2 regions of the Chitinolyticbacter meiyuanensis genome follow, and region 1 is predicted to be linked to the other one. Evidence: predicted binding sites of a transcription regulator. Region 1 holds the regulator's gene; the other holds the start of a gene.
What was found. The regulator FNR, encoded in region 1, switches genes on or off when oxygen is low (the NO sensors DNR and NnrR bind a similar motif). The targets are predictions, from matches to a motif close to TTGATNNNNATCAA.

Region 1 (7,865 bases):
CGATCTGTTTTTTGCGTCAAAGCTTATGATTATAAACGGAAAACGCAGCCGTGCCGATGCGTGACCAGCATGCTGCATCTACCCGCCAATGTAGTCAATCTAGTACCAGAACGTTGCAGTTGTGCGGCAAGGCCAGAAGGGATGGCTTTTGCCGCACAGAGTGCTCAATAGCGCACACTCACTGCGTCGTCGCCAAATCCTGTTTTCAGCTGCAGCAGTAGCTCCTCGTGCAGCGTCACCCGCCAGGCATCGGACAGCCGTAGCTGGCATTGGGCATCGGTATTGCGGTATTCGATCTCCACCGGGCAGCGGCCACCGACGTAGCCGGACAGCAGTGTCTGCAGCTTGGCGGCATCGGCGTTGCCGTTGAGGTGGATCGCGAGTGCACGGGCAAACTGGCTGCGCGCTCCGGCCGCATCCATCACCGCATCCGCAACCACGCGCACGCCGCCGTTGAAGCGGTCTTCGCTGACCTTGCCCAGCACCACCAGCAGCGTGTCGTCCTTGAGCTTGGTGCGGTGCTCCTCATAAACCTCGGAGAATAGCGAGACCTCGATCTTGCCGTGACCGTCATCGAGCTGGACGAAGGCCATGCGGCCGCGATCTCCGTTCTTCACCCGGATGCCGGACACGATGCCGGCAAGGTATTGCAGCTCCTTTCTCGGTTCCAGTCGATCAAGCCGGGTCTTTAGGAAGTTGCGGATGCCCTTGGCGTGCGCATCGAACGGGTGGCCGGAAAGGTAGAAGCCGATGGCGGTCTTCTCTTCCGCGAGCTTGATCTTGTCATCCCAAGGCGCCGCTTCGATCACCTCTACCGTGGGTACGGCGGCGGCTTCGAACACGTCGAACAGCGATCCCTGGTTGGCGTTGGCCGCTTCGGTCTCGGCCAGCTGCATCGCCTGCTCGACATTGGCCATCAGCCGCGCCCGATGGTCGTCGATGGCATCGAACGCACCGCCGCGAATCAGCGCCTCGATCACCCGCTTGTTCACTTCCTTCTTGTCGGTGCGGCGGCAGAAGTCGTACAGGTCGGCATAGGGACCGTTCGCTTGGCGCTCGGCCACGATCATGTTCACCGCGCTTTCGCCAACGCCCTTGATGGCTCCGAGCGCATAGCGGATCTCGCGCTTGCCTACCGGCATGAAGCGATAGAAGCTGGCGTTCACGTCCGGCGGCAACAGCTTGAGCCGGTTCTTTTCGACGCAATCGTCGTAGAACACCTTGAGCTGGTCGGTGTTGTCCAGTTCCGAGCTCATGGTGGCGGCCATGAAGGCGGCGGTGTGGTGCGCCTTCAGCCAGGCAGTGTGATAGCTGACGACGGCGTAGGCGGCGGTGTGCGACTTGTTGAAGCCGTATTCCGCGAACTTGGTCATCAGGTCGAACAGGTGTTCGGCCAGCGCAGGATCGTAGCCTTTCTTGGCCGCGCCTTCGGCGATGGTGGCGCGGTGCTTGGCCATCTCCTCGGGCTTTTTCTTGCCCATGGCCCGCCGCAGCATATCGGCGCCACCCAGCGTGTAGCCGCCGATGATCTGCGAGATCTGCATCACCTGTTCCTGGTACACGATCACGCCATAGGTCGGCTCCAGGCACTTTTCCAAGTCCGGGTGGAAGTAATCCGGTGTCTCCAGGCCCTTCTTGCGGTTGATGAAGGTGTCGACCATGCCGGAACCCAAGGGGCCCGGGCGATAGAGCGCCAGCACGGCGATGATGTCTTCGAAACGGTCGGGCTGCAGTTTTTCCAGCAGCCGTTTCATACCGTCCGATTCAACCTGGAACACGCCGGTGGTGTTGGCGTCGCGGAACACCTGGTAGGCGGCTTGATCGTCGAAACCCAGGCTCATCAGGTCCAGGTACTGGCCGGTCTCCTGCTGGATGTACTGCAGCGCCAGCTCGATGATGGTGAGGTTGCGCAGGCCCAAGAAGTCGAACTTCACGAGGCCGATCTGCTCGACGTCGTCCTTGTCCAGCATGGAGACCGGCGACGCCTCTGCACCGCTGGCTTGGTAGACCGGGCAGAAGTCGGTGATCTTGCCCGGCGCAATCAGCACGCCGCCGGCGTGCATGCCGATGTTGCGGGTCAGGCCTTCCAGCTTCTTGGCGAGCTCCCAGAGCTCCTTCACCTCATCTTCGTTCTGCACCCGCTCAGCGAGCTCGGGCACCATGTCCACCGCGTCATCCAGGCTGTACTGCTTGCCTGGCGCCGCCGGAATCATCTTGGAGAGGCCGTCGCAGAAGGTGTAGGAGAGGTCGAGCACCCGGCCGACGTCGCGCACCACCGCCTTGGCGGCCATGGTGCCGAAGGTGGCGATCTGGCTGACTGCCTCGGCGCCGTACTTGTCGCGCACGTATTCGATCACGCGCCAGCGGTTGTCCTGGCAGAAATCGATATCGAAGTCGGGCATCGATACCCGCTCCGGATTGAGGAAGCGCTCGAACAGCAGCGCGTAGGCGGTGGGGTCGATATCGGTGATACCGAGCGCATAGGCTACCAGCGAGCCTGCGCCCGAACCCCGGCCGGGACCCACCGGGCAACCATTCTGCTTCCCCCAAATGATGAAGTCCGCCACGATCAGGAAGTAGCCGGGAAAGCCCATCTGAATGATGGTGTCGGTCTCGAATTTGAGCCGCTCCAGGTAGCGCGGGCGCTCGGCATCGCGCTGGGCCTGGTCTGGATAGAGCTGGGTCAGCCGGGTTTCCAGGCCTTCCTTGGCCTGGTGCACCAGGAAGTCGTCCAGCGTCATGCCATCCGGCGTGGGGAACAGCGGCAGGTAGTTCTTGCCCAGCAGGATGTTCACGTTGCAGCGGCGGGCGATCTCCACCGAGTTTTGCAGCGCCTCTGGTAGGTCGGCGAACAGTTCGGCCATTTCGGCCGGGGTTTTGTAGTACTGCTCTTCGGTGAAGTTGCGCGGCCGGCGTTTGTCGGAGACGACAAAACCTTCGGCGATGCAGACGCGCGCTTCGTGCGCCTTGAAATCGTCACGATCCATGAACTGGATTGCGTGGGTGGCAACAGCGGGCAGGTTCAGTTCCGAAGCGAGGTCGAGATGGCCCTGTACGCTGGTCTCGCATTCGGCTTTACCACTGCGTTGCAGCTCCAGATAGAAGCTGTCGGGGAATTGCGCGGCCCACCACTGCGCAGCCGAGGTGGCGGCCTCGTAGTTGCCATTGACCAGTGCCTGGCCGATTTCGCCCAGGTGCGCGCCGGAGAGGCAGATCAGGTCTGCGTTGGACTTGGCGGCCAGCCATTCCTTCTTCAGTTCGCCATAGCCGCGGTACTGGTTGTGCAGGTAGGCGTCGGTGAGCAACTCGCAGAGGCGGCCATAGCCAGCCCGGTTCTTGGCCATCAGCAGCACGCGGAAGGGCTTGTCGCGATCTTCCTCGTTCTCGATGCGGGCATCGATGCCGATGATGGGCTTGATGCCGGCGGCGCGACAGGCCTTGTACTGCTTGACCATGCCAAAGAGGTTCATCAGGTCCGACACACCGAGCGCGGGCTGGCCGAGCTCGGCGGCACGCTTGACGGCGTCATCAATGCGGACGATGCCGTCGACGACGGAAAATTCGGAATGCAGGCGGAGATGGATAAAGGCGGGCGCGTTCATCGGCGCATTTTACCGCAGCTGGCCCGACCCGCGCCGGACGTGAGCGCGATCACTGCATGCCTCGCCGATCATCCCGCTACCCTTGTGGTACTTGCCAACATAGGGGTATGGTAGGGGTGTGTATCAGGAGGTGCTGTTATGGAGTCCATGTCCCTAGTCAATGCCGCGAGCAGCTCGCAGCCGTCCGAGTATGTCGTGACCAATACGGTGCTGCGCAAAGCGCTGGACATCCAGCAACAGAACGCCCTGTCGTTGCTGGAAGCGCTGCCGCAGCCGGCGGCATACAACAACCCTGCGAACCTGGGGCAGAACATCGACGTGAAAGCGTGATGATTCGCCAGTTGCGGAGCAAGGCGGCCATGGCCGCCTTTTTTACCGCCTGTCGCCAAAATGCTGCGGCGCACAATGGGATGCTTGACGCCCGAGGCGAGGCCGTCAAGAATCCGAATTGATGCAATGCACAATCCTTGGAGTCTGACGATGTTCAACACCCATCAGTACAACGAAGCCAACCAAGCTGGTCTGGAAAAATCGCTGCGTTTGTCGCAGATCGCACTGAACGGGGTGGAACGCCTCGTCAGCCTGCAGCTGGGCTTGGCCCGTGAAGTTCTTGCCAATCAAGCTGAAGCCGCCAAGGCGCTATCCGAAGTGAAGGACGTGCAAGGTCTGGTATCGCTGCAAAAGCAGCTGGCGCAACCGTCGGTCGACAAGGCCCTCGATGCGGCCCGCTCGGTGTTCGACGTGGCCAGCGCTACCCAGCATGAACTCAATCGTCTGGTCGAAGAGCAGGTGCTCGGTTTCAACAAGACGCTGCTGAGCTCACTCGACAAGGCTGCCGAAGTGGCGCCGGCCGGTTCCGGTGCAGCAGTCGCTGTGTTTCGCAATGCCTTCGAAACGGCTGCCAGCACCTACGATGCCGTAGCGCGCAGCACGCAGAAGATTGCCGGTGAACTCACCCAAGCTGCCGTGGCCGGCGCCGAGCAAGCCGCCAAGGCGGTGGCCCAGCCGAGCAAGGCCGTGGCCTGATCGACCCTATCCCCGTTGTTCTGTTGAGGGCAGCCTTACCGGCTGCCCTTTTTTACGTCTGGTTTTGCGGGTAGAGCGTGCTGATGGCGAGTGCGAGGCGGGTTGCCAGTTCGTGCTCGGCGGGCTGCTTGGCCAGATACGCTGCGGCCAGCAGTTGCAACTGATGCTGGGTATGGCTCGCCAATGCTTGCCAGCTTGCCGGATCAAAATGCGCAGTGCCGTGGGGCCCTCGTTCAGCCAGCCAGGCAACGACCTGCTGCTGTTGCTCGGCCCACAATGCGTTGGCTGTGCCGATGAAAGCCCCAGCACCATCGCTGCCGACATGCAGCCAGCCAGCCGGAGTGGGTGAAAGGGCATCTAGCCAGGGAATGGCGCGCTGCAGCGCACTGGCGTGGCCACCTACGGCCAGCATCCAGCCCAGGCGCTCGGCTGCAGGGTGGTCGAGCATGATGGCGATGTCGACGCTGAAGGGCGGTGGCTTGGAGCAGGCAATGCCCCCTACATTCAGATGCAGCGCTTCCGCGGCCCAGGGGGAGGGTGGTGTTTCGCCTGACCAGTCTGCCGGGCAGCCGGCGCGGCTCAGGCGGGCAAGCAAGCGCTCGCGTAGCCCCGTCGGCGCAGTCAGGCAGACGGGGCCCATGGCCTTAGCCCTGGCAGCTGTTGACCAGCTGCCGCAGCGAATCGATCTGCACGATCTCGATCAGTCGGTTCTGGACCTTGATGAAGCCTTGATCCTGGAATTTGGAGAGCGTGCGGCTCACTGTTTCCAGCTTGAGGCCGAGGTAGCTGCCGATTTCCTCGCGCGTCATCCGCAGGTGGAAGCTGGATGATGAATAGCCACGCAGCGCAAACCGTTGCGACAGGTTGAGCAGGAAGGCGGCGATGCGCTCCTCGGCCTTCATGTTGCCGAGCAGCAGCATCACCCCGTGGTCGCGCACGATTTCGCGGCTCATCACCTTGTACAGATGGTGTTGCAGCGCCGGCATCTTGCGCGCGAGTTCTTCCATTTCGGTGAACGGTAGCTCGCAGACCTGGCTGTCTTCCAGTGCCACGGCATCGCAGGTGTGGTGATCGGTGCTGACGGCGTCGAGCCCGATCAGGTCGCCGGTCATGTGAAAGCCGGTAACCTGTTCACGGCCATCCTCGGAGACCACACTGGTCTTGAAGAAGCCGAGCTTGACCGCGTAGAGCGCCCGGAACGGCTCGCCGCTGCGATAAAGCGCTTCGCCACGCTTGATGGGCCGCCCCTGGGTGACGAGCTCATCCACCTGCTTCATCTCGTCGGCGGATAGGCCGATGGGCAGGCAGAGTTCGCGCAGGCTGCAGGTAGAGCAGGCCTGGCGTAAATGCTTGATGCTGATGTCTTGCACCGGGATGGTGGAAAGCATGGGAATCCCTGGGTTGATGGCCATCCGGCGGTATGCCGTAGGGCGGCTGATTGTGCCTTGATCCCGATCAACGAGGTGCCCCGACACCGCACGTTAAGCTGGTCGACCCTGCAAACAGAACGGATGACCGCGGTGACGCACGCATATGCCGGGCTGCAACAAGCCGAATTCGATCGCGACCTGATTGTCCGCTATGACGGCCACGGGCCGCGCTATACCTCCTACCCCACTGCGGATCGTTTCGGACCGCTGCAGGCCGCTGCCTGGCAGCAGGCCGTCATTGCGCGCCAGCCGGGATCGGCGACAAAACCGCTTTCATTATATTTCCACCTGCCATTCTGCGACACGATTTGTTACTACTGCGCCTGTAACAAGGTGATCACGCGCCGCCGCGATCAGGCCGAGCCCTACCTCGGCTACCTGGAGCACGAGCTGGCCTTGACTGCCGACTTGATCGAGCAGCGGCCCCGAGCGCAGCAGTTGCACTTGGGAGGCGGTACGCCGACCTTCTTCAGCGATGCGCAGCTGGCCCGGCTGATGGCGGCTGTGCGTCGGCATTTCGAGCTCGATCCAGCAGGCGAATATGCCATCGAGATCGATCCGCGCAAGGTGGGCGTGCAGACCATGGCTGCGCTTGCGGAGATGGGGTTCAATCGTGTCAGCATCGGCGTGCAGGATTTCGACCCGGCTGTACAACGCGCAGTGAACCGGGTGCAGGGCGAGGCGGAAACCGCAGCGGTGATCGCCGCCGCGCGTGCCAACGGCTTTCGCTCGATCAGCCTCGACCTGATCTATGGCCTGCCGCTGCAAACCCGCGAAACCATGGCGCGCACGCTGGAACGCGTGGTCGCGTTGCGCCCGCACCGCATCGCGCTCTACAACTACGCGCACCTGCCGGAGCGCTTCCCGCCCCAGCGTCGCATCGATGCCCAGGCGCTGCCGGATGCTACTACCAAGCTCGATATCCTGGCCGACAGCATCGCGGCACTGCAGGCCGCAGGCTACGTCTACATCGGCATGGACCACTTCGCGCTGCCAGACGATGATCTCGCCCTCGCGCAGCGGCGCGGCCATCTGCATCGCAATTTCCAGGGCTATTCCACCCACGCCGATTGCGACTTGCTGGCCTTTGGCGTATCGGCCATCGGCATGGTGGGCGGCCACTACGCGCAGAACGCCCGCAAGCTTGACGACTACTACGCCGCACTCGATGCCGGCCAGTTGCCGACGGTGCGTGGCTATGCCATGTCGCGCGACGACCTGTTGCGCCGGGCGGTGATCCAGGCGCTGATGTGCCAGTTCCAGTTGTCGTTCGAGTCGTTCGAACCGGCCTACATGATTGATTTTTCGGTGTACTTTGCGGAAGAATTGCGACGCCTGCAGCTGCTCGAGATCGATGGCCTTGTCGTGCTGCGGCCGGATGGCATCGATGTGACGCCACGTGGCCGCCTGCTGGTGCGGACCATCGCCATGGTCTTCGACCGTTTCCTCATCCGCCAGCAACCCATCGTCGCCTATTCCCGCCTGATCTGATCCATGCTCGACCCCGCCCTGTTTTCGCTGTTCATTGCCGGACTGGTCGGTGGCGGCCACTGCCTTGGCATGTGTGGTGGGGTGGTCACCGCATTCACTTTGCAGCTGCCACCCGGGCCGCGCTGGCCGTATCTGCTGGGCTTCAATGTCGGGCGCCTGCTGGGCTACGGGCTGATCGGGGCGATTGCCGGCGCTGTCGGCAGTATTCCGGGCCTGCTTGCGCTGACGCTGGTGAAGACCGTGCTCTGGTGGCTGGCCAACCTGTTGCTGATCGTGATGGGCTGCTATATCGCTGGCTGGGCGGCATGGTTCACCC
Region 2 (7,865 bases), 510 kb from region 1:
CCAGCGCTGTCGCCGAGTTCGATGCGCCAGCGCGGCTGGGAGAGCGGGGCGGTCAGTTGTGCGGAGTAGAGCTGTTCGCCATTGCGCTGCAGTGCAATGGTCTGGTCCAAACCCGAGCGGGTGGGGTGGAGCAGTTTGAGCGTTAGCTTGCCGGTTACCGGCTTGGCAAAGACCAGACGCAGGTTGCGACCATCATCAGCCAAGAGCAGCTGCGCAGAAAGTCCCAACATGGCCGCCTGACGATCACGATCGAGTTGCTCGTTGATGGCCTGGCCTTCCTTGTAGTAGTCGTCGCTGACGAGGCCATCGTTGGTCTGCGTGGCGATCACCATCATCGCGATACCACCAACCACCGACAGTGCGGGAATGGCGATCAGGAACCAGGGCCAGAATTGCTTGTACCAGGGCAAGGCAGGGGTAGTCGTCGTGTTCATGGGGTAGGCGATACGTATGAAGCAGGTTAGAACTACGCCGCTTGCCGAGTTCCCTTGTCGCGGCAAGCGGAGCAGGTGAGCACAACGGATCAGCGATTCAGGAAGGTCGCCTTCTCGCGCGAATTGATGCCGGAGCGGTCGTCCGCACGCACGATCAGTTCGATATCGCGCGCGCCCTTCGGGGCATTTTCCGGCGGAACCTGCAGCTTGACCGCGACTTCGACGATACCAGTCGATTCGACCAGCACACGGTTGTCATTCTCTGCGAGCACGCGCACGCCGGGTAGGCCTTCAGCCTCGATCACGAACACATGGGCGTTCTCGTCGGCATTCTCGATCTGCACACGGTAGCTGTTCTCGATCCAGCCTTCGTCGGTTTCTCGCACCAGCGCGACACGGTCGCGCGCGATGTTGACCTTGAGCGGCTGGCGCAAGGCCAGCGAAATGGCAGTGACCGCGAACACGATGCTGAGGATGACGGCGTACATGATCACGCGCGGGCGCTTGAGGCGGGACCAGAAGCTGCCTTCGGGCACCTTGCCTTCCAGCACGTTCTGCGTGGTATAGCGGATCAGGCCGCGTGGATACTGCATCTTGTCCATGATCTCGTCACAGGCGTCGATGCAGGCAGTACAGCCGATGCATTCGTACTGCAGCCCCTCCCGGATATCGATGCCGACCGGGCAGACCTGCACGCACATCTTGCAGTCGATGCAATCGCCCTTGCCCTCGGCCTTGTAGTCACTGCCTTTCTTGCGCGAGCCGCGGGGCTCACCGCGCTGCTCGTCGTAGCTGACGATCAGCGTATCGGCGTCGAACATCACGCTCTGGAAACGGGCGTATGGGCACATGAACTTGCACACCTGCTCGCGCAGCCAGCCGGCGTTGCCGTAGGTGGCAAAGCCGTAGAACAGAATCCAGAACGTCTCCCACGGCCCTACGCCGAATGACAGCGCTGCCTCCCACAGGCCATGAATGGGGGTGAAGTAGCCGACGAAGGTGAACCCGGTCCACAGCGAGAACAGCACCCAGATCGCGTGCTTGGTTGCTTTGAGGCGCAGCTTGCGGGCATTGAGCGGTTCGGCGTCGAGCTTGATCCGCTGCATGCGGTCGCCCTCAATCCATTTTTCGGCCCACAGGAAGATCTCCGTGTAGACCGTCTGCGGACAGGCGTAGCCGCACCATAGTCGCCCACCGATAGTGGTCCAGGCGAACAGGCCGAAGGCGCAGAGGATCAACAGGGCGGTGAGGTAGATGAAATCCTGCGGCAGAAACACCAGGCCGAAGATGTAGAACTTGCGCTCCACGAGATCGAACAGCAGCGCCTGCCGCTCGTTGATGGTGAGCCAGGGCACGCCGTAGAAGAACAGCTGGGTGGCGATGACGAAGAAGATGCGCCACTTGTTCCAAAAGCCGTTGATCCAGCGCGGATACACCTTCTTGTGCTTGGCGTAGAGGCTGATTTCCTCGTACTCGCCGTCGTCCTTCATCTGGACGACGGTGACCGGAATATCCTGCAGCTTCTTGCTCATGGCCACTTCCTACAAAAGACTGGTGCCAGCGTGCGGCGGGTGGGCACGCTGACAGCAATGTTCTGGAGAACGATTCCCGTTTGCGGGATCGGTGATTCAGAAGTGGCAACGGGCGGGGATGGCCCGCCCGTTGCCGCTACACGATGGTGCTTACTACTTGACCCTTACTGCTTGGTCGCTGCAGCGTCGTTCGACAGACCGTAGACATAGGCGGCGAGCAAGTGGACCTTGGCATCACCCAGGAAGGCCTGCCAGGCCGGCATCTGGTTGTCGCGACCGTTGGTGATGGTCTCGATGATGGTGGCTTCGGAGCCGCCATACAACCACACGCTGTCGGTCAGGTTGGGGGCGCCCACAGCTTGGCTGCCCTTGCCATCCGGTTGGTGACAGGCCGCGCACACCTGCTTGAAGGTGGCCTCGCCGCGGGTTGCACGTAGCTCGTTGGTTGGCTTGCCGGCGATCTTCAGCACGTAGTTGGCGACGTCCTTGACCTTTTCCTCGCCGAAGGCGGCGCCGAAGGCCGGCATCTGGCCGTGGCGACCCTTGTTGATGGTCTCGAGGATCTTCTCGGGCGTGCCGCCGTGCAGCCAGTCCTTGTCGGTCAGGTTCGGGAAGCCCTTGGCGCCTTGCGCATCGATGCCGTGGCACTGGATGCAATAGGTGTTGAACAGGCGCTTGCCCAGAGCCTTGGCATCGCTGTCCTGTGCCACCTGGGCGATCGGCATGTTCTGGTACTTGGCGAAGATGGGGCCGTACTTGTCGTCGGCTTTCTTCACCTCGGCCTTGTGCTGGCCTTGCTGCGACCAGCCCCAGACATTGCCGAAGGCAACGAGGCCCGGATACAGCACGAGGTAGCCGACCGAGAACACGATGGTGCCGTAGAACAGCACCACCCACCAGCCAGGCAGCGGGTTGCCGTATTCCTGCAGGTCGCCGTCCCAGACGTGGCCGGTGACATCGGCCTTCTCGCCCTTCTTCAGCTTGATCGAACTCTGGCTCTTGACCAGATAGGCCAGCCACAACAGCCCGGCGAGGGACACGATGGCGATGAAGATGCCCCAGAAACCGCTAGTGAAATCGCTACTCGAATTCATGATTTTTTCTCAGCTCCGCAGGATCAGGACGGCTTGTTGCCCGAGTCTTGGTCGTCTTCGTCGATGAAGGGCAGCTGCGCCGCCTCGTCCATGTCCTTCTTGTTGCGGCTGCTGTAGGCCCAGAAGCACACGCCGACGAAGAACACGAAGCAGATGACCGTGAAGGCGATCCGGATCAGGTTTTGCCAGTCCATTCCCTTTTACCTTTTGTTCTTCAGTGCAAGGCCCAGGCTCTGCAGGTAGGCGATGACGGCATCCATTTCGGTCTTGCCTTCAACGTCCTTGCTGGCGCTGGCGATTTCGGCGTCGGTGTACGGCACGCCGATCTTGCGCAGCGCGCTCATGCGGCCCGGCATCGCCTCGGCATCCACCTTGTTGGCAGCCAGCCACGGGAACGGTGGCATGATCGATTCGGGCACCACATCCTGCGGCTTGATCAAGTGGGCGCGATGCCACTCATCCGAGTAGCGTCCACCGACGCGCGCCAGATCCGGGCCGGTGCGCTTGGAGCCCCACTGGAACGGGTGGTCGTACACCGATTCGCCAGCCACCGAGTAGTGGCCGTAGCGCTCGGTCTCGGCGCGGAACGGGCGGATCATCTGCGAGTGGCAGGTGTAACAGCCTTCGCGGATGTAGATGTCGCGGCCGGCCAGCTGCAGCGCGGTATATGGCTTCACGCCCTCGATCGGCTTGGTGACCGATTTCTGGAACATCAACGGCAGGATTTCCACGAACATGGCCACGCTGACAACGAGCACCGTCAGTACGATCAGCCAGCCCACCTTTTCTTCGATCAGAGTCTGTAACTTGTTCATTTTTCTGTTAATTCCGTGACATCAGGCGTGGGCGTGAACCGCCGGGATCTGGGCATCGACCGGGCGGCCGGCCGTCGCCGTGCGCAGCACGTTGTACAGCATCAGTACCATGCCCGATAGGAACATCGCGCCGCCGAGGAAACGCACGAAGTAGTACGGGTGGGTGGCCTTGACCGCGTCGATGAAGGCGTAGGTCAGCGTGCCGTCCGGGTTCACCGCGCGCCACATCAGGCCCTGGGTCACGCCGGCGATCCACATCGAGGCGATGTAGAGCACGGTGCCGATGGTGGCGACCCAGAAGTGGGTTTCGATCAGCTTGACCGAATACATCTGCTCGCGGCCGAACAGGCGCGGCACCAGGTAGTAGATCGAGCCGATGGTGATCATGGCCACCCAGCCCAGCGCGCCGGAGTGCACGTGGCCGATGGTCCAGTCGGTGTAGTGCGACAGCGCATTCACCGTCTTGATGGCCATCATCGGGCCTTCGAAGGTGGACATGCCGTAGAACGACAGCGCGGTGACGAGGAACTTCAGGATCGGATCGGTGCGCAGCTTATGCCAGGCGCCCGACAGCGTCATGATGCCGTTGATCATGCCGCCCCAGGACGGCGCGAGCAGCACCAGCGAGAACACCATGCCCAGCGACTGGGTCCAGTCGGGCAGCGCGGTGTAGTGCAGATGGTGCGGGCCGGCCCACATGTAGGTGAAGATCAGCGCCCAGAAGTGCACTACCGACAGGCGATACGAGTACACCGGGCGGCCGGCTTGCTTGGGCACGAAGTAATACATCATGCCGAGGAAGCCCGCGGTCAGGAAGAAGCCCACGGCATTGTGGCCGTACCACCATTGCACCATGGCATCGACCGCACCGGCATACACCGAGTACGACTTGAACGCACTGGCCGGGATTTCCATGCTGTTCACGATGTGCAGCAGGGCCACGGCCAGGATGAAGCCGCCGTAGAACCAGTTGGCCACGTAGATGTGCTTGACGCGGCGCTTGGCGATGGTGCCGAAGAACACCACGGCGTAGGCCACCCACACCAGGGTGATCAGGATATCGATCGGCCATTCGAGCTCGGCGTATTCCTTGCCGCTGGTGTAGCCCAGCGGCAGCGTGACGGCAGCGAGCACGATCACCGCTTGCCAGCCCCAGAACACGAAGGCGGCAAGCCCATCCGAGATCAGGCGTACGTTACAGGTACGCTGCACCACGTACAGCGAGGTGGCCATCAGGCCGCAACCGCCAAAGGCGAAGATCACGGCATTGGTGTGCAGCGGACGCAGGCGGCCGAAGTGGAAATAGGGGCCGAAGTTTAGCTCGGGCCAGACCATCTGGGCGGCGATCACCACCCCGACCAGCATGCCGACAATCCCCCAGACCACTGTCATGATCGCGAATTGCCGAACCACCTTGTAATTGTATGTGGCTTGGTTTTCCATGTAACGCTCCGAAGAGTCTCCAATAACTAGGAATAGTAAAGACTGGATGCGACGGTGAGTCCGGCTGACGGCCCTGGGTGGGCTACGGGGCAAACTTCCGCCATTCTGCGCATGTTTGTTTGTCGTGCGGACTATAGCCAAGCGGCATGGTCCGCACCTTTGATCAGGATCAAAGCGCGCGACGATAGGCGCGCATTCTACCGCGCAAGCGGGTTTCTAGTCTCGGCTTTTTTGCTCGGAAGCCTTGTGTTCATTGGCTTTGGCGGTCATGTCGTCGTCATGCAAAATCCGGTGTGCCGGCCCTTCCAGATCGTCGAGCTGACCGTTGCGCACGGTCCACCAGAACACCGCGCCGATGCCGAGGGCGATCAGTACCGACAGCGGGATCAGTAAGTAAAGGCTCTCCATCATTCAACCCTTGCGCGTGAGGCGCAGTGCGTTGCCGACCACGATCAGCGAGCTGGCGGCCATGCCGAGGCTGGCCAGCCACGGCGTCACGAGGCCCGCCACAGCAAGCGGCAGCGCCACCACGTTGTAGCCCAACGACCAGCCGAGGTTTTGCCTGACGACGCTTTGCGTACGCCGAGCGGTGGCGAGCGCCACCGGCAGCTCGGCCAGCTGGTTGTCGTACAGCACGGCATCGCCGGCCGATTGCGCCACATCGGTGGCTGCACCCATCGCGATGGCCACGTCCGCGGCGGCGAGGACCGGCGCGTCGTTCACACCATCGCCCACCATCAGCACCCGGCGGCCCTGGCGTTGCAGCGCCTGCAAATACGCAAGCTTGTCCTCCGGCGTGGACTGCGCGCGAACCTGATCGATGTCCAGCTCGTGGGCGAGCGTGGTGACCGCTGCTGCGTGATCGCCACTGAGCAGGTGCAGCTGCAGGCCCTGCTGGCGCAAGGCGGCAATCGCTTCGGCCGCGTCGGCGCGTGGTGCGTCGGCCAGGGTGAACACCGCGATCACGCCGTTCTTGTCGGCGAGCACCACCGGCGTGCCAGTGACCGCCACATCGATCGTATGGCCGAATTGGGCGGCAATGAAGGCCGGCGAGCCGATCGCATGGAGACGCCCATCGAGCAGCGCGCTGATACCGCCGCCGGGATGGTTGGCGACTTCGCTTGCCGCCAGCGTGCTGTCGCCCTGCAGGGCCCGTGCCAGCGGATGCTCGGAGGCCGCCTCAAGCGCTGCGGCGCGCGCGCGCGCATTCGCTTCATCACTTCGCAGCACCGAAATGGCCACGATCTGCGGGCTGCCTACGGTCAGCGTGCCGGTCTTGTCGAAGACCACGTCGGTGACACCGGCGAGTGCCGGCAGCGCATGGCCGCGGGTGACCAGCACGCCGCGACGCGCCAGCATGCCGGTCGCGGCGGTCAGCGCCGCGGGGGTGGCCAGCGACAGCGCGCAGGGGCAGGAGATCACGAGCACCGCCACCGTGATCGGTAGCGCATGCAGCGGGTCACGTCCGGACCAGTACCAGAAGGTGAGGGCGGCGATCAGCAGCAAGGCGGCAACGAACCAGCCGGCCACCCGGTCGGCCAGTTGCGCGACTTGTGGTTTCTCGGCCAGCGCCTTGTCCAGCAGCCGTACGATGCCGGCAAGCCGCGTGGCTTCGCCGACCTCGGTCACCTCGACCACCAGCGGTGACGTGCGATTCACCGTGCCTCCAGTCACGCGGGCGCCGTTGTCCTTAGGCAACGGTCGGCTTTCGCCGGTAAGCAGTGCCTCGTCCACCTCTGAGGCGCCCTCCAGCACCCGGCCATCGACCGGGATGGTTTCGCCTGGCTTCACCCAGATCACGTCGCCCGGCTGCAGGCTCGCCACCGTGGCTTCGTGCGGCGTACGCGCTGGCCAGTCGGGCAACTTGTGGGCGAAAGCGGGGATCAGCTTCACCAGCCCTTCCAGCGCTGCACCGGCTCGTTGTCGCGCCCGCGTTTCCAGATAGCGGCCGGCCAGCAGCAGGAAGACAAACATCGACACCGAGTCGAAATACACCTCGCCATGGTTGGCGAGGAGGGCGTATACGCTGGCGAAGAACGCCGTCAGCACGCCGATGCTCACCGGCAGGTCCATGCCGGCCCGGCCACGCTTGAAGTCGCGCCAGCTCGACTGATAGAACGGCCAGCTCGAATAAAGCACCACTGGCAGCGTCAGCAGCCCGCTGGCCCAGTGCATCAGGTTGAGCCAGACCGGATCGATCTCGCCGGGGCGCGAGGTATAGATCGGTACCACGAACATCATGACCTGCATCATCGACAGCCCTGCCACCCACAGGCGGAACAACGCAGCCTTGCGCTGTTTCTGCGCAGCGGCCTCGCGCCGGGCGGCATCGTAGGGTTCCGCGCGATAGCCGATGCTGGCCACGGCTTCCAGGATGGCGGACAGGCTGGTGCGCGTGGCATCCCAGCGCACGCGCGCCCGGTGGGTGCTGTAGTTGATCGCCACTTCCTGCACGCCGGGCAAGCGCGCGATCTGGCGCTCGTTCAACCAGATGCAGGCCGCACAGACGATGCCCTCGATCAGCAGCGCGGCCTCGCGCGATTCGCC

Region 2: ccoN (cytochrome-c oxidase, cbb3-type subunit I) is a predicted target of FNR. The motif match lies at 5,478-5,491, and genes of this name have one in related genera.

Annotation. Positions count from the first base shown of each region.
Region 1 is NZ_CP041335.1:1,720,029-1,727,893, forward strand. It holds gene FLM21_RS08405 (L-threonylcarbamoyladenylate synthase) at 1-78, opposite strand, end outside; gene dnaE (DNA polymerase III subunit alpha) at 165-3,602, opposite strand; gene FLM21_RS08415 (YjfB family protein) at 3,750-3,932, shown strand; gene FLM21_RS08420 (phasin family protein) at 4,083-4,628, shown strand; gene FLM21_RS08425 (hypothetical protein) at 4,681-5,268, opposite strand; gene fnr (fumarate/nitrate reduction transcriptional regulator Fnr) at 5,273-6,016, opposite strand; gene hemN (oxygen-independent coproporphyrinogen III oxidase) at 6,140-7,549, shown strand; gene FLM21_RS08440 (sulfite exporter TauE/SafE family protein) at 7,553-7,865, shown strand, end outside.
Region 2 is NZ_CP041335.1:2,226,143-2,234,007, forward strand. It holds gene FLM21_RS10710 (FixH family protein) at 1-434, opposite strand, end outside; gene ccoG (cytochrome c oxidase accessory protein CcoG) at 524-1,966, opposite strand; gene ccoP (cytochrome-c oxidase, cbb3-type subunit III) at 2,131-3,060, opposite strand; gene FLM21_RS10725 (cbb3-type cytochrome oxidase subunit 3) at 3,084-3,254, opposite strand; gene ccoO (cytochrome-c oxidase, cbb3-type subunit II) at 3,261-3,875, opposite strand; gene ccoN (cytochrome-c oxidase, cbb3-type subunit I) at 3,897-5,318, opposite strand; gene ccoS (cbb3-type cytochrome oxidase assembly protein CcoS) at 5,535-5,726, opposite strand; gene FLM21_RS10745 (heavy metal translocating P-type ATPase) at 5,730-7,865, opposite strand, start outside.